4 regions of the Pseudomonas sp. SA233 genome follow, and region 1 is predicted to be linked to each of the others. Evidence: riboswitches for the same ligand, from Rfam matches in the RefSeq annotation. Region 1 holds a riboswitch; each other region holds the start of a gene.
The links. Region 1 has a riboswitch for cobalamin ahead of M1D87_RS14525 (CbtB domain-containing protein). Riboswitches for the same ligand answer to the same signal wherever they lie in the genome.
Positions count from the first base shown of each region.

Region 1 (5,433 bases):
GGCTGCACCGGCATTCAGGCGCAGGTCCCAGACATCCATCGCAGTAAAGGTCCGCGCCGGCCCCGAATGCCCACGATAGTCACCGGCAATCACTCGCAGACTGCCGCCCTCGCCGTCCAGCGTCACCACCGGGATGTCCTTGGCCAGCAGCGTCTGGTAGCCGGCCGCTGCGCGCTTGTCCCGCGCCGGCAGGTTGACCCACAGCTGTACCATCTCCAGCGTACCGCCAGAACGGGCGAAACCTGGGGAATGGAACTCTTCGTGGATGATGCCATTGGCAGCAGTCATCCACTGCACGTCGCCAGGGCCGATCAAGCCGCCAGCGCCGGTGGAGTCACGGTGTTCCAGTTCGCCCTGGTAGACGATGGTCACGGTCTCGAAGCCGCGGTGCGGGTGCTGGCCAACGCCGCGCCGCGCACTGGTCGGGGTGAAGTCATGAGGGCCGGCATAGTCCAGCAGCAGGAACGGGCTGATCTTGCTGGCCAGGTTGTCGTAGGTGAACAGGCTGCGCACCGGGAAACCATCACCTACCCAGTGGGCGTGGGGGCTGCGGTGAATACCCAGAATCGTTTTCATGAGAAGGCTCCTCTCTTGGTTGAGATAACCTTACCAGTGAGACCAATCAGGCAATAGCCGGCTAAAATGGCATGCATCGTCTCATTTAAAGGACAATCCACAGCCAGCTGTCTGGAAAAACTATCCCGCCGGTGCCTGCAGCAGGAAGGCCTGCACTTGTTCGGCGCACGCCTCAGGATGCTCTTGCAGGAAGCAGTGCCCACCTGCAACCTGCCTGCCGCTGACCTTAGGGTTGAGTGCCACCAGGCGATTCACCGAATGCGGTACGAAGGGGTAGGTGTGCTCGCCGTACAGCACCCGCGTGGGCGTACGGATTGCCGCCAGGCTCGCCCACATGCGCTTGGGGAACGAACTGAATATTTCTACTTCGCGGCTGGGCCGGCACTTGAGCACCACCGCTTCGCCACAGTCGCCAATGGCATGCTCCACGTAGGCCCGCAGCGCCGCATCGGTCCACCCCTTGAAGATACCCCGCCCATGCAGTGATGCCAGGGCTGCCTCGCGGTCGGGCCAGTGGCTGCGACGGCTGGCAGCCTTGCGCGCCAGGGCATGGCGCTGGTGCAAGCCGACCAGGGCTGCCATCCCCATCACGCCCAGCATGCGCCGGCTGAACAGTACCGGGTCGAGCAGAACGGCACGCGCGAACAGTTGCGGTTCACTGGCCAGGATCAGGCCGGTGAGCACGCCACCGAAGCTGTGCCCGACGGCAAAGCGCGGTACGTCACCATACTCGCCTCGCCCGGCTGCAAAAGCCTCCACCGCCAACGCAGCGGTCCGGTTCCAGCCACGGAACACCCCGCCATGGTCGCTGTCACCATGGCCCTGCACATCGCTGAGCCACAGGTCGAAATGTTCGCCCAGGCGCATCAGCAATGGCTGGTAGGCCAGGCAGCAGAAGCCGTTGCCGTGCAGAAAATGCAGCAACGGCTTGCCACTGGCCGGGGTTCGCCAGCCCCGCAGGGTGAAGCCTTCGGCGCATTCGTGAGACCAGGGGATCAACTGCATCGGCTTACTGTACTCGCGGGGTCAGGAAAACGCTGATTCTACAAACAGCAGCGGGTACAGTGAAATCACCAGCAACAAGGCCATCAGGACATTGAACAGCATCAGCCAGCGCGGGTTCTGCAACAAGTTGCGCAGGGCGCTGCCGAACATCACCCACACCCCGACGCTCGGCAGGTTGACCAGGGCGAACAAGGCGGCAATGACAATGACGTTGGTCACATAGCCCTGCGCCGGCGTGTAGGTGGTGATTGCCCCGACTGCCATCACCCAGGCCTTGGGGTTGACCCACTGGAATGCCGCTGCTCCCCAGAAGCCCAGCGGTTTGCGGGCACTGGACGAAGCTGTGCCGACCGGCCCGGAGGTGGCGATCTTCCAGGCCAGGTACAGCAGGTAGGCGGCACCGGTGTAACGCAATACCGTATACAGCGCCGGCCAGGCTTTGAACACCTCGCCCAGGCCCAGGCCGACAGCCAGCACCATCACCATGAAACCGACACTGATGCCCAGGGCGTGGGGGATCGAGCGACGCACACCGAAATTCACCCCAGAGGCAAGCAGCATGGTGTTGTTGGGGCCAGGAGTAATGGAAGACACGAAGGCGAACAGCACGAAGGCGGTCAGCAGGTCGGCAGAGGCAAGCATGGCAGGCAATCCACTTTTTTTATGGGTGCTGTCACACTAACGGAGTCGCTCTCCTCTGCGACCGATACAGTTTCACTAAATTGTGTAGATACACATCGCTGTACCGCTACCATCAGATCAAGGAAGCCGTCCCATGAGCCTCACCATCCGTCCTGCCGTTCGCGCCGACGCCGAGCAGATACTTGCCTTCATCACCGAACTGGCAGAGTACGAACGCGCCCGCCACGAGGTGATCGCGAGCGTTGCCGATATCGAGCACAGCCTTTTTGGCGAGGGCAGCACCGTGCATAGCCTGATGTGCGAGCGCGATGGCCGGGCAATCGGCTTTGCCGTGTATTTCTACAGCTACTCGACCTGGCTCGGGCGCAACGGCATCTACCTGGAAGACCTGTACATAACGCCCGAGCAGCGCGGCGACGGTGCCGGACGGCAATTGCTGCGGCACATCGCCCGCGAGGCGGTGGCGAAGAATTGCGGACGGCTGGAATGGAGCGTACTGGACTGGAACGAGCCGGCTATCGGCTTCTATCAGAAGCTGGGGGCCGAAGCGCAGGATGAGTGGGTGCGCTACCGGTTGGATGGCGAGAAGCTGGCGGCGTTTGCCCGGGGCTGACCGGGGGGATGCTCACGGCATAGACCACTACAGGCCGAACCGGCTTACATGAGGGCTTGAGTGTGCATGCCTTGAGCTTTTCAGCGCCTGTGAGATCGAGCGCCGCCCGCGCGGCGCTTCGCGGCACAAGGCCGCTCCTACATCTGTTTCCGGCCAATTACTCCTGTGCCAAGTGGGTTGCCGCCTTGGTGCTTGGCTGAAGATTGATGAGGAGCAGTCGTGCGCCCTTCGATATCGGAATGGAACAAACAAGACGGACAGAGGTGAACTCACAGGAGTAACTGGCCCGAAACAGATGTAGGAGCGGCCTTGTGCCGCGAAGCGCCGCGCGGGCGGCGCTCGATCTCCCAGGCACTGCAAAACCAAAGCCCTACCATCAGGGCAATTGACGCCAGCCCCGCCCCATGGTCTCCTTATGCCTCGCGTTCAGGTGCCCCCGATGGGGGTGAAACGGGAAACCGGTGCGTCACAGGCCCTCCAGCAGGGCCGGACAAGGCCGGTGCTGCCCCCGCAACGGTAAGCGAGCGAAGCGTCTGTACCACTGTGCCTGATCCCCGGCATGGGAAGGTGACGCTTTCCAGGAGCCTGGCTCCTCCTCGCAAGCCCGGAGACCGGCCTGGCGTTCATGAACACCCCGCGGTGGGCGGGCGCTGTTGCATTCCCCTGGGCTGCCACGCTCGGGGCTGCCGCGCTTGCCCGTTGCCCACAAAAAGCAGAGGAACGCGTCATGCCCGTCACCAGCGCCAAGCAACACAGCATTACCACCCCCGTCACCCTCAGCCAGCGTGTCGTCATCGCCATCGGCGCCAGCCTGCTGGGCCTGTGTCTGGTGTACTTCGCCGGCTTTTCGCACATCGAGGCCGTGCACAACGCCGCCCACGACACCCGCCACAGCGCCGCATTCCCCTGCCACTGAGTACGCCCGATGATCACACGCATTGCCCGCACCGCGGGCTTCAGCGGGTTGCTGGCGGCCTTGCTGCTGACCCTGCTGCAGAGCTTTTGGGTCGCCCCACTGATTCTCGAGGCAGAAACCTACGAATCCTCGGCCCCCGTTGCCGAGCACGAGCATGTTGGCGAAGTGGCAGCGCATGAACACAGCGCCGAAGCCTGGGCACCTGAAGACGGCTGGCAGCGAGTGCTGTCCACCACCGGCGGCAACCTGGTAGTCGCGGTCGGCTTCGCCCTGATTCTCACCGCCCTGTACAGCCTGCGTGAACCCAAGCGAGCCGGCACCGGCGCACTCTGGGGCCTGGCCGGCTTCGCTGTGTTCTGCCTGGCCCCGACCCTGGGCCTGCCGCCGGAACTGCCAGGTACTGCCGCAGCCGACCTGGGGCAACGCCAGGCTTGGTGGATCGGCACCGCCAGTGCCACCGCGCTGGGCCTGGCCCTGCTGGTGTTCGCTCGCCACTGGTTGCTGAGGGCGCTGGGCGCTGTGCTGCTGGTCATTCCCCATGTGATCGGTGCGCCGCAACCCGAAGTGCACGAGAGCCTGGCCCCCGCCGCCTTGGAAACCCAGTTCAAAGTGGCCTCCTGGCTGACCAACGCCGCATTCTGGCTGGCCCTGGGCCTGCTCAGCGCCTGGCTGTTCCGGCGCTCCAGCCAGGCCTGATGCCTGCCTTCTACGCCGGTTTCGGCTGTCGTCGGGGTTGCCCGGCGGATACGCTGCAAATCTTGCTACGCCAGGCCCTGGCCACCCAGGGCCTGGCGTTGGCTGACCTGCAAGGCATCGCCAGCATCAGCCTGAAGGCCGACGAACCCGGCTTGCAGCAACTGGCCGAACGCCTCGGTCTGCCTTTGGTGTTGTACGATACCGCGCAGTTGCAACCCTACGAACCCCGACTCAGCCACCGTTCCGCCGCTGCCCATGCCCACTGTGGCTGCTGGGGCGTGGCGGAGAGTGCGGCACTGGCCCTGGCCAGCCAGCGAGTTGGCACCGCCAGGTTGCTGCTGACACGCCAGGTACTGGGCCCGGCTACCCTCGCCCTGGCCTGTTGAACGTTTCCCCTCTTTCCTGCAAGGACTTTCCATGACGGTCTACTTCATCGGCGCCGGCCCCGGCGACCCGGAACTGATCACGGTCAAGGGCCAACGGCTGATCCGCCAGTGCCCGGTGATCATCTATGCCGGCTCGCTGGTGCCGGCCGCCGTGCTTGAGGGCCACCAGGCCGAGACCGTGATCAACAGCGCCGAACTGCACCTGGAACAGATCATTGCCGCCATGCGCAGTGCGCATGAGCAAGGCCAGGATGTAGCTCGGGTACACAGTGGCGACCCCAGCCTGTACGGCGCCATCGGCGAGCAGATCCGCCATCTGCAGGCGCTGGGCATCGATTACCAGATCATCCCCGGGGTCACCGCCACGGCGGCCAGCGCCGCCCTGCTCGGCTGCGAACTGACCCTGCCCCAGGTAGCTCAGACCGTTATCCTCACCCGCTATGGTGACAGCTCGCCGATGCCGCCCGGCGAGCAGCTGGGCGAGCTGGCGCGCCATGGCAGCACCCTGGCGATTCACCTGGGGGTCAAGCACCTGTCGCGTATCGTCGAAGAACTGCTGCCGCACTACGGCACGCACTGCCCGGTGGCGGTGGTGCATC
Region 1 is NZ_CP096449.1:3,110,021-3,115,453, forward strand. Features, by position in the region: gene M1D87_RS14505 (pirin family protein) at 1-576, opposite strand, end outside; gene M1D87_RS14510 (alpha/beta fold hydrolase) at 697-1,581, opposite strand; gene M1D87_RS14515 (LysE family translocator) at 1,603-2,223, opposite strand; gene M1D87_RS14520 (GNAT family N-acetyltransferase) at 2,357-2,836, shown strand; cobalamin riboswitch at 3,248-3,470, shown strand; gene M1D87_RS14525 (CbtB domain-containing protein) at 3,564-3,752, shown strand; gene M1D87_RS14530 (CbtA family protein) at 3,762-4,448, shown strand; gene M1D87_RS14535 (cobalamin biosynthesis protein) at 4,448-4,834, shown strand; gene cobM (precorrin-4 C(11)-methyltransferase) at 4,866-5,433, shown strand, end outside.

Region 2 (5,433 bases), 940 kb from region 1:
GGTTTTCGGCAAACAGGACAAAGGTGTGGGTGGTGGACAGCGTTTGCGGGCGTAACGGCGAGGCGCTGTGGAACCAGCCTGGTTGCGGCTGCCACGGGTCGACGTAGTCCCCGCCCATATCGTTGTAGGGCGCGTTGCTGTCGACGTTGAAGCGGATCTTGTTGTACTCGGCGCCGACCACGGTCTTGCTGGCCAGGCCAAACAGCCTGTGGTCGAGGGTGAAGGCCTGTCGGTCGCCGAACTGTTCCTGGTTGTGCTTGATCTGCAGATAGCTGCCGCGCAGCAACTGCTGGCGCCCGGCATCCCAGCTGTACTCCTCGGCATTGCGCCAGTGACGGCGGCTCTTGATGTAGTACAGTTGGTTGCTGGCGCTGAGGTGATCGTTCAACGTCCAGTCGGTATTCAGGCGGGTCCATTCATCGACGTAATGCTGCACGTCGTCCTGCACGTTGTAGTTCTTCTTGCGCAGGCTGCTGCGGTAGTGGCCGTCGATCAGCGGGGTGCCGTAGTAGTTGGCAGGCTGCGCATCGCCGCGGTCGTGAGCGAGGGTGAAGCTGAGGTCGTCGCTGGCATCGAAGCGCAGCGCGGCGCTCAGCGCCAGGCTGCGTGACGGGGTGCGGTCGACCCAACCGTTACCGGTTTGCTGGTTCAGGGCCAGGCGGTAGCTCAGGCGCTCACCGAGGCTGCCGCCGCTGTCCAGGCCGAGCTGCTGGCGGTCCCACGAACCGTAGCCCAGGCGCAGGTGGTTGCGTACCTCGCCGGCAAACGGCTTTTTCGGGATCACGTTGACCACCGCCCCGGTGGCGCCTTCGCCATACAGCACCGAAGCCGGGCCGCGAATGACATCGATGCGCTCGACCATCCACGGGTCGACCGGGAACGTCTGGGTGCCGGCACCGGTGTACAGGCGTGCGCCGTCGAACAAGGTCATCACCGAGCCGTGCCCGGTAAAACCGCGGGCGGACAGCCCCGTGCCGCCGTCGCCAGGGGAGCCGATGTAGCTGATGCCTGCTGAGCGGGTCACCGCGTCCTGCACGGTGAGGTTGTTGCGCTGCTGGATCTGCTCGGCGCTGATGCTGCTGGTGCTGGCCGGTGTCTCCAGGGCGCTGAGGCCCAGGCGCGAACCAGCCTGGGTCGGTGTGGCCAGGTCGATGGCGTGGCTGTCGAGCGTGTCGGTGATGGCCGTGGAGGGCAGGGCCAGTGGTTGTCGCTCGAGGTCATCGGCCAGGGCCGGCAGGGAAACGGCCAGGCAGGCCGCCAAGGGGTGAAGCTTGAAGATACGGGACATGTCGTTCCACTACTGCAGGAATGAATGGATCCCGGTGGAAAACACGCAAAGGCGCACCGTGCACGCAGGCGCACGCACGGATACCGGCCTGCGCCCGCCCACCGCGGGTTGCCAAGTGAAGCTCCAGGCCGGTCTCCGGGCTTGCGAGGGGCATGAAACCTTCACCTTCCCATGCAAGTGCACAGTGGTATCTCGAAGGGTTCGCTCGCTTACCGTTGCGGGGGCAGCGCCGGACTTGTCGTGGGCAACACGACGCACCGGCTTCCCGTTTCACCCTGCGCGCGGCGGCGCAGGGCACCTGAAACTGGCGGGCATATGACCATTGAAACGCGGGAGGCGTCAAATCTGCCTGCTACCAATGAAACAACTCTCGTCGCGCCCCCTCGGTAATCGCCACGATCCCCGGGTGCTTGACCTTGCGCTCCACCGAAATGGCATAGAACGACTCGTGCACCGCCTCGGTCTGCCCGATCAGCTCCACGCCGTACTGGCGGCACACTTCCTCGGCGATCACGCTGGGCGCAACGAAGATGCCGCTGCCCGACTGCCCGAATGCCTGCATCAATGCACTGTCATCGAACTCGCCCACGATCCGTGGCTGCACCTGCTGCTCACCCAGCCAGCGCAGCAGGCGGCTGCGTACCACGGTTTCCTGCCCGGGGATAAGCAATGGCGCATCCTGCAGGCAGGCGGGGAAGGGGCCTTCCAGGCGTTGTGCCAGCGCCGGGGTGGCGAAGAAGCTCAACCCACACTCGCCCAGTTTCTGGCTATAACCCTTGATGTCCAGGTGGCTGGGCATGGGGCTGTCGGAAATCACCAGGTCCAGGCGCTGGATCGCCAGGTCGGCCAGCAGCCGTTCGAGCTTGTCTTCGCGGCAGTTGATGCGCAGCACGTCGTCCAGCTCCATGGTCGGTGCCAGCAGGCGGTAGACGATGGACTTGGGCACCACGTCCGCCACACCCACGCGGAACAGGATCTGCTCCTGCGGGCCGGCCCGCAGCATGGCCTCCAGTTCGCTTCCCAGCTGGAACATCTGCTCGGCATAGATCAGCGTCTGGCGCCCGGTTTCGGTCAATTCCAGCTGGCGCCCCACGCGCTGAAACAGCTCCAGACCATAGGTCTGCTCGAACAGGCTGATCTGACCGCTGATGGTTTGCGGGGTCAGGTTCAACTGTTCGCTGGCGCGGGCGATGCTGCCGGTCTTGGCCACGGCCCAGAAGTAGTGCAACTGCCGATAGTTGAGCATCGGTATCGTTCCGGATTCGTAAAAACCGAAGTATAACCGCTGAAAATACGAATTTTCCGGATGTGTTGCGCTCTTTAGAATGCGACTCCATCAGGCGCCGTGTGCGCCGCCGGAACATGAAAGCGAGGAACCCATGCTGCAACTAAAATCCATCGGCACGCCGCTGGTGCTGGCCTTGGCCCTGTTCACCCTGGCCGGTTGCGAGCAGGCCGAGAAATCCGCCCAGCAGATGCTCGACCAGGCCGCGCAGTCGGCCAAGCAGGCAATCGACGACACCAACAAGGCCGCACAGCAGGCGTTGAGCGAGGCCATCGGCAGCGAAGGGCAAAAGCCCAAGGACGCCGACAACAAAGAAGACACCCAGGAAATCTGACCCCCAACCGCTGCTGCAGGATTTGAACAATGGAATACTTGCTGGAACTCGTCGCTAGCCCTACCGCCTGGGTTGCCCTGGCTACGCTGGTGGCCATGGAAGTCGTGCTGGGCATCGACAACCTGATCTTCATCTCCATCCTGACCAACAAGCTGCCGGTGGAATACCGCTCCAAGGCGCGCCGTATCGGTATCAGCATGGCCCTGGTCATGCGCCTGGCCTTGCTCAGCACGGTGGCCTGGATCGTCCAGCTGACCGACCCGGTGTTTGAAGTATTCGGCAATGCCTTCTCCTGGAAGGACGTGATCCTGATTGCCGGTGGCCTGTTCCTGCTGTGGAAGGCGACCAAGGAAATCCACGAGAACGTCGACCCGCACGGGGCCAAGGAAGAAGCCAAGGTGTCGTCGACGGTTACCCTGGGCTTTGCCGCGGCGATCTTCCAGATCCTGTTGCTGGACATCGTCTTCTCGGTAGACAGCATCATCACCGCCGTGGGCATGACCGAGCACCTGCCTATCATGATCATTGCCGTTATCACTGCCGTGATCGTCATGATGGTGGCCGCCGACCCGTTGGCCAACTTCATCAACGACAACCCGACCGTGGTGATGCTGGCCCTGGGCTTCCTGATCATGATCGGCATGACGCTGATCGCCGAAGGTTTCGGCGCCCATGTACCGAAGGGTTATGTGTACGCGGCCATGGCCTTCTCGACGGCGATCGAGATCCTCAACATCCTGGCCCGTCGGGCACGGTTGAAGCGTGAGGCGGCTGAAGGTTGATGTGAAAAAGCGGGGCGCTTGCGCCCCGTTCGCGGGTGAACCCGCTCCCACAGGTCCCCGCCGTTTCTGAAGGCAGTGGAGGACCTTGTGGGAGCGGGTTCACCCGCGAATGGGCCTCGGAAATCTCTGAATCAGTGCACCCCGGCATGCCGCCGCGACCGGCGCACAGGCTGTGGCTTGGCGGGGGCCTGCGGTGGCAGGTGGTGGTGGGAATGACGCCGCACGATACGCAGTACACCCCATAGCATGGCGGCTGCAACGCTCAGCCACATGCCAACCAGCATGAGGATTGCCATGGTCAGGCTCATCTGTGCCTCCATCTCTACGGGCCGCGCTCGGTCGCCGACGCTGGCCTTCCAGACACTGCTTTAGTCTAGTCTTTCGCCTGTGACGTTCCATTGACCAAAGGTCTATTGCTTGGTCCGATTTGCTCCTAAGCGGTGTCGGACTATACCCGCGCCGCTGTCCGACCTATGATCGGTGGCCAGAGCCGGGCGCTGCCTGCCCGGCGTTGGAGCAAGCGAGTGTCCATGCAGCAACCTTCCTTCAAGACCATCCCTCGTCGGCTGCTGGCTGCCTGCCTGGTTGCAGCCAGCCTGGCCGGTTGCGCCAGCGCACCCTCCGGCAACCTCAAGGGCCTGCCGCAGCGGGTCGAGATCAGCAGCGTGCCGTTCTACCGTGGCAACGCCAACCACAGCGGGGCCATGGCATTGGCGGCAGTGCTGTCGCAACAGGGGGCTCCGATCACGCCGGGGCTGCTGGACAAGCCGCTGAACCTGCCGCAGGGCGCCGAGGCGCTGGACACCAGCATCCCCCGGGTGGCGCGCGACTACGGCATGGTGGTGTATCCGCTGGACAAGCAGCTGGACGCGCTGTTGACCCAGGTGGCGGCGGGCAACCCGGTGCTGCTGCGTTACGAGGATGGTTCGGCCTGGTGGAGCGAGCCACGCTACGCCGTGCTGATCGGCTACGACCGCTACAAGCAGCGGGTGCTGTTGCGCTCGGGCATGCACCGCCGGCAGTTGATGGCGTTCGATGACTTTGCCTCGGCGTGGGCGAAGCTTGGGAGCTGGGCGGTGCTGGTGCAGCCACCTCGGCAGCTGCCAGCCCAGGTGGACCGCCAGCGCTGGTTGCAGGCTGCCGATGAACTGGCCCGGGCGGGGCAGGAGATTGCGGCGAAGCAGGCTGTGAGTAGCCTGAACAAATAGCTTTGTCTGTACCGGCCCTTTCGCGGGTAAACCCGCTCCCACAGGAAACCCGCTGCCCTCAGGTCCAGTGATGTCCCTGTGGGAGCGGGTTTACCCGCGAAGAGGCCAGCCCTGCCTACATCAGAAGCCCAGGCGATCGCGCAGGCTGTAGTACCAGGCCCCAATGGCGCTGAACGGCACGCGCAGCATCTGGCCACCCGGGAACGGGTAGTGCGGCAGGCCGGCGAAGGCGTCGAAACGCTCGGCCTGGCCACGCATGGCCTCGGCCAGCACCTTGCCCGCCAGGTGGGTGTAGGTCACGCCGTGACCCGAGCAGCCCTGGGAGTAGTAGATATTGTCGCCGATACGGCCAACCTGTGGCAGACGCGACAGGGTCAGCAGGAAGTTGCCGGTCCAGGCGTAGTCGATCTTCACGTTTTTCAGTTGCGGGAAGGCCTTGAGCATCTTCGGACGGATGATCGCCTCGATGTTGGCCGGGTCACGCGCGCCGTACACCACGCCACCACCGAAAATCAGGCGCTTGTCGCTGGTCAGGC
Region 2 is NZ_CP096449.1:2,170,512-2,175,944, forward strand. Features, by position in the region: gene M1D87_RS09975 (TonB-dependent receptor) at 1-1,288, opposite strand, end outside; cobalamin riboswitch at 1,398-1,605, opposite strand; gene nhaR (transcriptional activator NhaR) at 1,641-2,534, opposite strand; gene M1D87_RS09985 (hypothetical protein) at 2,668-2,907, shown strand; gene M1D87_RS09990 (TerC family protein) at 2,937-3,689, shown strand; gene M1D87_RS09995 (hypothetical protein) at 3,821-3,997, opposite strand; gene M1D87_RS10000 (peptidase C39 family protein) at 4,163-4,897, shown strand; gene M1D87_RS10005 (NAD(P)/FAD-dependent oxidoreductase) at 5,018-5,433, opposite strand, start outside.
Region 2: it holds a riboswitch for cobalamin, as region 1 does, so the genes downstream of both, M1D87_RS09975 (TonB-dependent receptor) here and M1D87_RS14525 (CbtB domain-containing protein) in region 1, are expected to answer to the same signal.

Region 3 (5,433 bases), 950 kb from region 1:
AATACCGCCAACACCCAGAGCGCCCCCGGCTACACCGTGGTGGATGCCGACATCGGCTGGCAGGTGTTGCCGGATGTGCGGCTGGGGTTGCAGTTGAACAACCTGTTCGACCGTGAGTATGTGCAGTCGGCGTTCAGTGGCCAGCAGTGGCTGATGGGGATGCCACGGTCGTACTTTGCGACGGTGGATTACAGCTTCTGATCTGAACTGCCTGCACCGGCCTCTTCGCGGGTAAACCCGCTCCCACAGGGATATCACAGAATTCAAATACGGTGAGGTACCTGTGGGAGCGGGTTTACCCGCGAAGAGGCCGGCACAGGTAGCACAAAAACATCTACCGCCACGTCACGCTTTAGTTATAAGATAACGTTTCAGTTGACATCCATTCCTATCAGCGACCTCCCATGACAAGCGCCAGTGCCACCCCCACCCTGCTCACCCAGCGCCTGCAGAGCATCGACGCCCTGCGCGGCCTGGTAATCCTGTTCATGCTCCTGGACCACGTTCGTGAAACCTTCTTCCTGCACCGCCAGGTCAGTGACCCGATGGCCATCGATACCACCGAGCCCACGCTGTTCTTCAGCCGCACCCTGGCCCACCTGTGCGCGCCGGTGTTCGTCTTGCTGACCGGCCTTTCAGCCTGGCTGTATGGCGAGAAACACCAGGGCCGCGGCGATGTCTCGGCGTTCCTGTTCAAGCGCGGGCTGTTCCTGGTGGTGCTGGAGTTCACCCTGGTCAATTTCGCCTGGACCTTCCAGCTGCCGCCCAGCGTCATCTACCTGCAAGTGATCTGGGCCATCGGCGTGAGCATGATCGCCCTGTCGCTGCTGGTGTGGTTGCCACGTGCCGCCCTGATCGCCGTGGGCGCAATCATCATCGCCGGCCACAACCTGCTCGATGGCCTGCACTTCGGGGTCGAATCCGCCCTGCACGTGCCATGGGCGATCCTGCATGACCGGGGCTGGCTGGAGTTCTCCGAAAGCCTGCGCCTGCGCACCTCCTACCCGGTGCTGCCGTGGATCGGTGTCATCGCCCTGGGCTACGGCTTGGGTCCTTGGTTCGCCCGCGCGAGCGAGGCCGGCCAACGCCAGCATCGCCTGCTGCTGGCCGGGCTGATCGCGCTGCTGGGCTTTGTCGTGCTGCGCCTGGTCAACGGCTACGGCGAGGCACCATGGAGCGTTTACCCGACCGTCACGCAAACCCTGATGAGCTTCTTCAACATCACCAAGTACCCGCCGTCGCTGCTGTTCCTGGCCCTGACCCTGGGCTGTGGCCTGCTGTTGCTGCGCGCCTTCGAACGCGCCGGCCAGGCCCGCTGGATCAGTGCCCTGGCGGTGTTCGGCGCGGCACCGATGTTCTTCTACCTGCTGCACCTGTATGTACTGAAGCTGCTGTACCTGGCCAGCGTGGCGCTGTTCGGCCGCAACCATGGCGACTACTTCGGCTTCGATGGCATCGCCGCGGTGTGGCTGGGGGCAGTGCTGCTGGCAGTTTCGCTGTACCGGCCGGTGCGCTGGTTCGCCCGCCTGAAGGCGCGGCGGCGCGACATCACCTGGCTGAAGTACTTCTGAAAAGCGTTTTCACCCGGCGGCACGATGGTCTACCATGCCGGCCGCCGGTTTCCACCACGGAATCAATAGGGAATCCCAGGCCCGCCAATTCGGGCCAAACGGAACTGCCCCCGCAACTGTAGGTGCCGAGCCTGCTCCATCAATGCCACTGGGCCACGAACCCGGGAAGGCCGGAGCCAGGCCATGACGCACCAGTCAGGAGACCTGCCGGCCTACATTCACCAACCGGCGGGGTGTCCGGGATTGGCCATCAGTGTTGCCCCTGCCGCCAGCTGGGGCTCGGCGATGCCTGTCCGTGCGTTCCTCACCCGAACTGTCCGATAGGAGATCGCCCAGCATGCTGCCCCGTTTTGCCACCCTGCTCGCCGGCCTCGGCCTCACCGGCCTGGCCCAGGCTGCTGCCACCCACTACCCGCTGACGGTCGACAACTGCGGCAAGCCGCAAACCTTCGCCCAGGCGCCGCAACGCGCGGTCACCATTGGCCAGGCCAGTACCGAGATGCTCTACGCGCTGGGGCTGGGCGACAAACTGGCGGCCACCTCGCTGTGGTTCAACAATGTGCTGCCCGAGTACCAGGTGCAGAACGCCAAGGTGCCTCGCCTGGCCGACAACGAGCCCAGCTTCGAGGCGGTAGTGGGCAAGCGCCCGCAACTGGTGACGGTGCAGTTCGAATGGATGGTCGGTGCCCAGGGGGCGGTCGCCACCCGCGAACAGTTCGATGAACTGGGCATCCCCACCTACCTGCTGCCATCGGACTGCGAAGGCAAGGACAACCTGGTGGGTGCCGATGGCACCCGCCTGCAGGCGTTCCAGGTCGACACTATCTACAAGAGCGTCAGCCAGCTGGCGGCAATCTTCGACGTGCAGGACCGTGGCACAGCCCTGAATGCCGAGCTCAGAGGCCGCCTGGACAGTGCCAAGGCGCAACTGGTCGACAAGGACCTGTCCGCCACCTCGGCGCTGTTCTGGTTCTCCAGCGCCGACCTGCACATCGACCCCTATGTGGCGGGCCGCCAGGGGGTCGCCGATTTCATGCTGCGCACCCTTGGCGTGCGCAACGTGGTCGAGTCCAGCGAAGAATGGCCGACCGTAGGCTGGGAAACCCTGGCCAAGGCCAACCCCACCTGGCTGATCATTGCCCGCATGGACCGCCGCCGCTACCCCGCCGACGACTACCAGAAGAAGCTGGCATTCCTGCGTAGCGACCCGGTGACGCGCAACATGGACGCGGTGAAGCACGACCGCATCATCATCCTCGACGCCGACGCCATGCAGGCCGGCATTCGCTTGTTCAGCGGCCTGCAGACACTGGCCGCCGCCTTCGCCAGCGGCAAAGCAGCCCAGTGATGATGCGCCTGCTACCCTGCATCGCCGTTGCCCTGGCCGCCCTGTTGGCGGCCCTGCTGGCCGGCACCGCCATCGGCGAAACCAACCTGTCGCCCGGCGTGGTCGGCCAGGTACTGGCCAACCACCTGTGGCAGGCCGGCTACCCGGTCGACCCGATCGACGCCGGCATCGTCTGGAACTACCGCCTGCCCCGCACCCTGGTTGCCGCGGCCTGCGGCGCCGGCCTGGCCACCTGCGGCGTGATCCTCCAGGCACTGTTGCGCAACCCGTTGGCCGAGCCTTACCTGCTGGGGCTGTCTGCCGGCGCCTCGACCGGTGCGGTGCTGGTGGGCCTGCTGGGCTTCGGCAGCCTGGCGCTGAGCATGTCCGGCGGCGCGTTCATCGGTGCCCTGGCAGCGTTCGCTTTGGTACTGTTGCTGGCCCGGGCAGCCGGCCCCAGCAGCAACAATGCCCAGGTGATCCTTGCCGGGATCGCCGGCTCGCAACTGTTCAACGCCCTTACCGCCTTCCTCATCACCATGTCGGCCACCGCCGAGCAGGCGCGCGGCATCCTGTTCTGGCTGCTGGGCAACCTCAGTGGCGTACGTTGGCCTTCGGTGTGGCTGGCCGTGCCAGTTGTACTGTTCGGGCTGTTGGTGTGCCTGTGGCATCGCCGTGCCTTGGATGCCTTCACCTTCGGTGCCGACTCGGCGGCGTCGCTGGGCATCCCGGTGCGGCGTACCCAATTGCTGCTGATCAGCTGCGCGGCGCTGGTGACCGCGGTGATGGTGTCCATCGTCGGCGCCATCGGTTTTGTCGGGCTGGTGATCCCCCATGCCCTGCGCCTGCTGCTCGGCCCCGGGCACAGCCGCCTGCTGCCCGCCAGCGCACTGGGCGGGGCACTGTTCCTGATTGCCGCCGACATCCTGTCGCGCATCTTGATCCCTGGCCAGGTGATCCCCGTGGGCGTAGTCACGGCTCTGCTCGGCGCACCGGTCTTCGCGCTGATCCTGGTCAGCCGCCGGGGGCGCCCATGACGGTCATGACGGCGCTACAGCTGGCCCCCTTGAGTTGCCAGAACCTGGGGCTGCAACTGGCCGGCAATACCGTGCTCAGCGATATCGAACTGAGCGTTGTCGCCGGTGAAACCCTGGGCGTCGTCGGCCCCAACGGTTCCGGCAAGTCCTCGCTGCTGAAGGTGCTGGCCGGGCTGCGCAAGCCAGGCAACGGCAGTGTGCAGTTGCTGGGCGAACCGCTGGCACAGTTGCCCCGCCGCCGTGTCGCCCAGGCCTTGGCGCTGGTCGAACAGCAGGCCGACACCCTCGATGCGATCAGCGTGTTCGATGCCGTTGCCCTGGGCCGCACCCCCTGGCTGTCGGTGCTGGCGCCGTTCTCCCGGGAAGACCGTGTGATCGTCGAGCAAGCCCTGGCCGACCTCGACGCTTTGCACCTGCGCGCACGCCTTTGGGGGTCGCTGTCCGGGGGCGAGCGCCAGCGCGTGCACATCGCCCGAGCCCTGGCACAGCGGCCGCAGGTGCTGCTGCTGGACGAGCCGACCAACCACCTGGATATCCAGCACCAGCTGAGCCTGTTGCAACAGGTGCAGGCCCTGCCGGTGACCACCCTGGTGGCCCTGCACGACCTCAACCAGGCGCTCACCTGCGACCGCGTCGCGGTGCTCGACAAGGGCCGCCTGGTCGCCCTCGGCAAACCGCTCGAGGTGCTTACACCCGAGCGCCTGCTGAACACCTTCGGCGTGCACGCCCATTACCTCATCGACCCCTTCGACGGCGCGCACATCCTGCGTTTTCGCGCCCCCTGAACAGGAAGTTCTGCCCATGCCGCGCCCTGTCGTTTTGCTGCTCGCCAGCGCCCTGCTCGCGCCCCCTGCGCTGGCCGACTCCGCCCAATCGCAAAGCAACGGTTTTGTCGAGGATGGCCGCTGGAGCCTGCTCAACCGCAGCGTATTCGACCAGCGCGACTACAAGCATGGCGGGCGCAACAGTGCCGGGCGCAACGCCTACAAGCCGCGCGATGAACGTAGCGGCAAGGCCGAGGAATGGGCCTATGGCCTGATGGGCACCTTCCGGTCCGGTTTCACCCAGGGGCTGATTGGTGTCGGGGTCGACGCCCACGCCTACCTGGGCGTGCAACTCGACAGCGGTGGCGGGCGCGTGGGCAAGGCACGCTTGCTCGGGGTGGATAACGAGGGGCACCCGAAGAACGAATACAGCCGTGCCGGCGCAGCATTGAAACTGCGCATGGCCAATACTGTGCTGTCCTACGGTGAGCAACGGGTCAAGACCCCGGTGTTCAGTTCATCCGACAGCCGCCTGCTACCCGAGACAGCGACCGGGTTCTTCCTTGACAACGCCGAGTTCGACGACCTCAGGCTGGTGGCCGGGCACTTCAATGAAAACACCGACCGCAATGCATCCAGCCACGACCAAGGCTTCGTGGTGAACTACTCCAATGGCCGCCAAGGCAACAGCTTCGACCTGGCCGGCGTGGTGTGGAACCCCGGCGCCGCCTTCA
Region 3 is NZ_CP096449.1:2,164,441-2,169,873, reverse strand. Features, by position in the region: gene M1D87_RS09975 (TonB-dependent receptor) at 1-201, shown strand, start outside; gene M1D87_RS09970 (DUF1624 domain-containing protein) at 405-1,571, shown strand; cobalamin riboswitch at 1,600-1,797, shown strand; gene M1D87_RS09965 (ABC transporter substrate-binding protein) at 1,909-2,919, shown strand; gene M1D87_RS09960 (FecCD family ABC transporter permease) at 2,919-3,935, shown strand; gene M1D87_RS09955 (ABC transporter ATP-binding protein) at 3,932-4,720, shown strand; gene M1D87_RS09950 (OprD family porin) at 4,737-5,433, shown strand, end outside.
Region 3: it holds a riboswitch for cobalamin, as region 1 does, so the genes downstream of both, M1D87_RS09965 (ABC transporter substrate-binding protein) here and M1D87_RS14525 (CbtB domain-containing protein) in region 1, are expected to answer to the same signal.

Region 4 (5,433 bases), 350 kb from region 1:
ACATCACCACCGAGACCAGTGCCTCGACGTTTTCCGCCAGCCGCACTGCCAGGGCGTCAAGCCGGGCGCTGGCATCGAGTATCGCCTCGACATGGCTCAGCACCTGCCGCCCAGCTTCGTTCAGCGTGGGGTGGCGACCGCCACGCTCGAACAACGGGCAACCCACATCGGCCTCGAAATTGGCGATAGCAATGCTGATGGTGGACTGGCTCTTGCGCAACTTGCGCGCCGCAGCGGAAAACGAACCCAGCGATGCGGCTTCGACAAAGGCGACCAGAGCTTCGGGTGAGTAGCGCATGGTATTGATAAAACCGATGGTAGCTATGTCGCGAGTATCAGTTCTATCAAAGAAAATAGGAAGCACGACTCACGCACTGGATGGAATCTGCAATGAAAAATGTCTCTTTCACCGAACGCCTGGTTCACGCCGTCGGCTATGAAGTGTTCGCCGTGCTGCTGTGTGCGCCTCTGTTGTCCTGGATCATGGGCAAGTCGCTGGCGACGGCGGGGGCGCTGGCGGTGACCCTGTCGGTGATCGCCATGCTGTGGAACATGGTCTACAACGCGCTGGTCGATCGCTACGTGCGGGTCGAGCGCATCCACTGGAAGGCCAGCGCACGCTTTGCACACGGCCTGGGCTTCGAAGCCGGGCTGGTGGTGTGGTGCCTGCCGGTGGCGGCGTGGATGCTGGAAATTTCGTTGCTGCAGGCGTTCATGGTGGAGTTGGGCTTCTTCGTGATCATCCTGCCCTACACCGTGCTGTACAACTGGGCCTTCGACAAAGCCCGGCACCTGCTGATGCAGCGTCGCCTTGCATGAAAACTACCAGCCTGCGCTGCTCCTCGATTTGTGCATTGTGCGGATATCCTGGGGCTGCTTCGCAGCCCTTTCGCGACACAAGGCCGCTCCTACAGGGACGGCGCAGGCTTCAGGCTTGCGCTGTACCTGTGGGAGCGGCTTTAGCCGCGAACACCGGCGCAGCCGGTGCCATCTATAGTTGACCGCGTCAGCCCATAAAAAAACGGGGCATGCCATCGCTGGCATGCCCCGTTTTTCAAACCGTTAAAGTGCCTCAGGCAACCTTGACGATCCAGCCAGCCGGTGCTTCCACGTCACCGCTCTGGATACCGGTCAGCTCGTTGTAGAGCTTCTGGGTAACCGGGCCGACCTTTTCCAGGTCGTGGAACACGTGCAGCTTGCCGTTGTACTCGATGCCGCCGATCGGAGTGATCACCGCAGCGGTACCGCAGGCGCCGGCTTCGATGAAACGGTCAAGCTTGTTGATTTCCACATCGCCTTCGATCACGGTCAGGCCCAGGCGCGATTGCGCCAGTTCCATCAGCGACAGGCGGGTGATGCCTGGCAGCACCGAAGCCGATTTCGGGGTGACGAACTCGTTGTTGGCGGTAATGCCGAAGAAGTTGGCCGAACCGACTTCCTCGATCTTGGTGTGGGTCAGCGGGTCGAGGTAGATGGCGTCGGCGAAGTTGGCTTTCTTCGCTTCTGCACCCGGCTGCAGGCTGGCGGCGTAGTTGCCACCGACCTTGGCCGCGCCGGTGCCTTGCGGGGCTGCGCGGTCGAAGCTGGAGATCTGGAAGTTGTGCGGCTTCATGCCGCCCTTGAAGTACGAGCCAACCGGGATGGCGAAGATCGAGAAGATGAACTCGGGGGCGGTGCGCACGCCAATGTTGTCACCGGTGCCGATCACGAACGGGCGCAGGTAGAGGGCGCCTTTACCATGCGGTGGCACGAACTTCTCGTTGGCCTTGACCACTTGCTTGCACGCCTCGATGAATACATCGGTCGGCACCTGCGGCATCAGCAGGCGGGCGCAGCTGCGCTGCATGCGGGCGGCGTTCTGGTCCGGGCGGAACAGGTTGATCGAACCGTCCTTGCAACGGTAGGCCTTGAGGCCCTCGAAGCACTGCTGGCCGTAGTGCAGGGCAGTGGAGCCTTCACTGATGTGCAGTACGTTGTCTTCGGTCAGGGTGCCCTTGTCCCACTCGCCATTGCGCCATACGGACAGGTAGCGTTTGTCGGTCTTGATGTAGTCGAAACCCAGCTTGTCCCAATTAATGCTTTCGTTGCTCATGACACCCTCATTGTCTTGCAAGTGCCCGATTGCTCGGGCTGCTGTTATATGCGCACCACGCCACCATAATACATCCGTGGCAGATCGGGAACGGCCAGTCACGAATTGATAGCCTGCAATGCATTTATTGCGGCACGGCGCAGGTATTGCAGCGGGGCTGCGAGGTGCTCGCCACAACATTTTCAGTGCCTGTGAGAGCGCGCGCCGCCCGCGCGGCGCTTCGCAGCACAAGGCTGCTCCTACATCTGTTTCGGGCCAGTAACGCCTGTACCAATGCGCGCGACCGCCTTGTTTGTCCGGCACGATATCGAGGTGGACACCAAGGGACCGCGCGCCTTTGCCTCAGGAATAATTGGCCCGAAACAGATGTAGGAGCAGCCTTGTGCTGCGAAGCGCCGCGCGGGCGGCGCTCGATCTCACAGGCGCTACAAGAATCGAGGCGAGCCAATGGTTGACCACCCGCCAGCCACTGCGTAGCCTTGCCACTTCGAGGTTCTTCGGCCAGGCCGAAGCTAAGACGGGAACGCGGTACAAGCCGCGGCTGCCCCCGCAACTGTAAGCACCGACAACGGATCGACACAGCCACTGCGCCCGCGCGCGGGAAGGCGTCATCCCGCCAGACCGCTGCACCAGCGGGCACATGGAACGGTGCAAGCCAGGAGACCTGCCTCGTCACGTTTTCGACTTTCAACCGGGCGGGGTGATCCGGTGGCGAACAAGCCCGGCCGGCCTGGCCTGCGGTTGTCGTCCTGCATGCCCGCGCCAATCTGCCAAGGGCAATGCGACATGAAAACACTGGCCAAGCTCCCCGTCACCATCGTCACCGGCTTCCTCGGCTCGGGCAAGACTACCTTGCTGCGCCACATGCTCGACAACGCCCAGGGCCGCCGCATTGCGGTAATCGTCAACGAGTTCGGCGAGCTGGGCATCGACGGCGAAATCCTCAAGCAGTGCAGCATCGGTTGCACCGAGGAAGAAGCCACCGGCCGCGTCTACGAGCTGGCCAACGGCTGCCTGTGCTGCACCGTGCAGGAAGAGTTCTTCCCGGTGATGCGCGAGCTGGTGGCACGCCGTGGCGACCTGGACCATATCCTCATCGAAACCAGCGGCCTGGCTCTGCCCAAACCGCTGGTGCAAGCCTTCCAGTGGCCGGAAATCCGCAATGCCTGCACCGTCGACGCGGTGATCACGGTCGTCGACAGCCCGGCCGTGGCCGCCGGCACCTTTGCCGCCTACCCGGACCAGGTCGATGCCCAGCGCAAGCTCGACCCCAACCTGGACCACGAGTCGCCGCTGCACGAACTGTTCGCCGACCAGCTGGCCAGCGCCGACCTGGTGGTGCTGAACAAGGCCGACCTGATCGACGCCGAAGGCCTGGCCAAGGTGCGCGCCGAGGTGGCCGAAGAACTGCCTCCGGCGGTCAAGGTTGTCGAGGCCAGCAGCGGCAAGCTGCCGCTGGAGGTGCTGCTGGGTGTGGGCGCCGAGTCCGAGGCGCACATCGATGGTCGCCGTACCCACCATGATTCCCACCATGACGGTGATGACCATGACGATCATGACCACGACGCCTTCGACTCCATCTCCATCGACCTGCCCGAGGCCGACGAAAGCCTGCTGCTCGACGCCCTGACCCAGCTGGTGGTGGAATTCGGCATCCTGCGTGCCAAAGGCTTCGCTGCCATCCCGGGCAAGCCGATGCGCCTGCTGGTACAAGGCGTGGGCACCCGTTTCGACAAGCACTTCGACCGCGCCTGGCGCGTCGACGAGCCGCGCATCACCCGCCTGGTGCTGATCGGCCAGGACCTCGACGCCGCCCAGCTGGAAGCGCGCCTGCGCCAGGCACTGGGCGCCTGACCCATGCACCTGCTGCGGACCCAGCCCGGCGGCTTCGTGCCGGATGACAGCATTGCCGACCTCGGCCAGACGCCCGCCGAGCTGGTGATTCTCTGCAGCGGCGATTCGCACCTGGCATTGCTCGCCGATACCGCCGAGCAATTGCCCGAGGATTACCCCAGCCTGCGCCTGGCCAACCCGATGCAGGTACAGAACCATGCCTCGGTCGACCTGTACGTCGACCAGGTGCTGCGCCATGCCAAGGTCATCCTGGTATCGCTGCACGGTGGCGTCGGCTACTGGCGCTATGGCGTCGAGCAGTTGGTCGAGTTGGCCGGCCGTGGCGTGCAGCTGATCCTGGTGCCGGGTGACGACCGCCCGGACCCGGAGCTGACCAGCCTGGGCAGTGTCAGCGGCGAGCAGGCCGAACGCCTCTGGCACTACTTGCGCCAGGGCGGCAAGGCCAATGCCATCAACCTGTTCAACTGCCTGGCCAGCCAGTGGCTGGGCCGCGACTATGCCTGGGACGAGCCGCAGCCTTTGCCGCGCACCGCCGTGTATCATCCGGCCAAGGGCAGCGCCACCCTGGAGGACTGGTACCCGCAGTGGCATCCCGAACAGCCGGTGGCGCCACTGCTGTTCTACCGCTCGCACCTGCAGGCGGCCAACACCGCGTTCATCGATGTGTTCTGCCAGCGCCTGCAGGCCGCCGGGCTCAACCCGTTGCCGATCGCCGTGGCCAGCCTCAAGGAAAGCGCCTGCCTGGAGCAGGTCGAAGCCTGGTTGGACGAAGTAGGTGCCGAGGTGCTGCTCAACACCACCGGCTTTGCCCTGTCCAGCCCGGAACGCCCAAACCTGCGCCCGTTCCGTCGCGACATCCCGGTGCTGCAGGCCATCTGCGCGCAAGACAACCAGCCCGGCTGGGAAGCCAGCGAGCAGGGCCTGGGGGCGCGTGACCTGGCCATGCACATTGCCTTGCCAGAACTGGACGGGCGCATCATCACCCGCCCGGTCAGTTTCAAGGACATGGCCTGGCGCAGCGAGCGCAGCCAGTCCGATGTGGTCTGCTACCGCGCCCACCCCGAGCGCATGGATTTTGTCGCCGAACTGGCCCGCCGCTGGGTCGAACTGGCGCGCCTGCCGAATGCGCAAAAGCGCGTGGCCCTGGTGCTGGCCAACTATCCGACTCGGGACGGCCGCATTGGCAACGGCGTTGGCCTGGACACGCCAGCGGCCGCGCTGAACATACTCAAGGCCCTGCAGGCCGAAGGCTATCCGCTGGCCGACTTGCCGGGCAGCGGCACGCAGCTGATCCATCAGTTGCTCGGTGGCGTGACCAACGACCTCGACCAGCTGGACCTGCGCCCCTGCGCGCAGAGCCTGAGCCTGGTCGACTACCAGGCCGCCTTCGAGCGCCTGCCAGAGGCAAACCGCCAGGCCGTGCTGGAACGCTGGGGGCCGCCGCAGCAGGACCCGATGTACCGCAGTGGCCGGCTGATGGTGGCCGG
Region 4 is NZ_CP096449.1:2,757,494-2,762,926, forward strand. Features, by position in the region: gene M1D87_RS12890 (LysR family transcriptional regulator) at 1-298, opposite strand, end outside; gene M1D87_RS12895 (multidrug/biocide efflux PACE transporter) at 391-819, shown strand; gene M1D87_RS12900 (branched-chain amino acid aminotransferase) at 1,073-2,092, opposite strand; cobalamin riboswitch at 2,566-2,778, shown strand; gene cobW (cobalamin biosynthesis protein CobW) at 2,879-3,946, shown strand; gene cobN (cobaltochelatase subunit CobN) at 3,950-5,433, shown strand, end outside.
Region 4: it holds a riboswitch for cobalamin, as region 1 does, so the genes downstream of both, cobW (cobalamin biosynthesis protein CobW) here and M1D87_RS14525 (CbtB domain-containing protein) in region 1, are expected to answer to the same signal.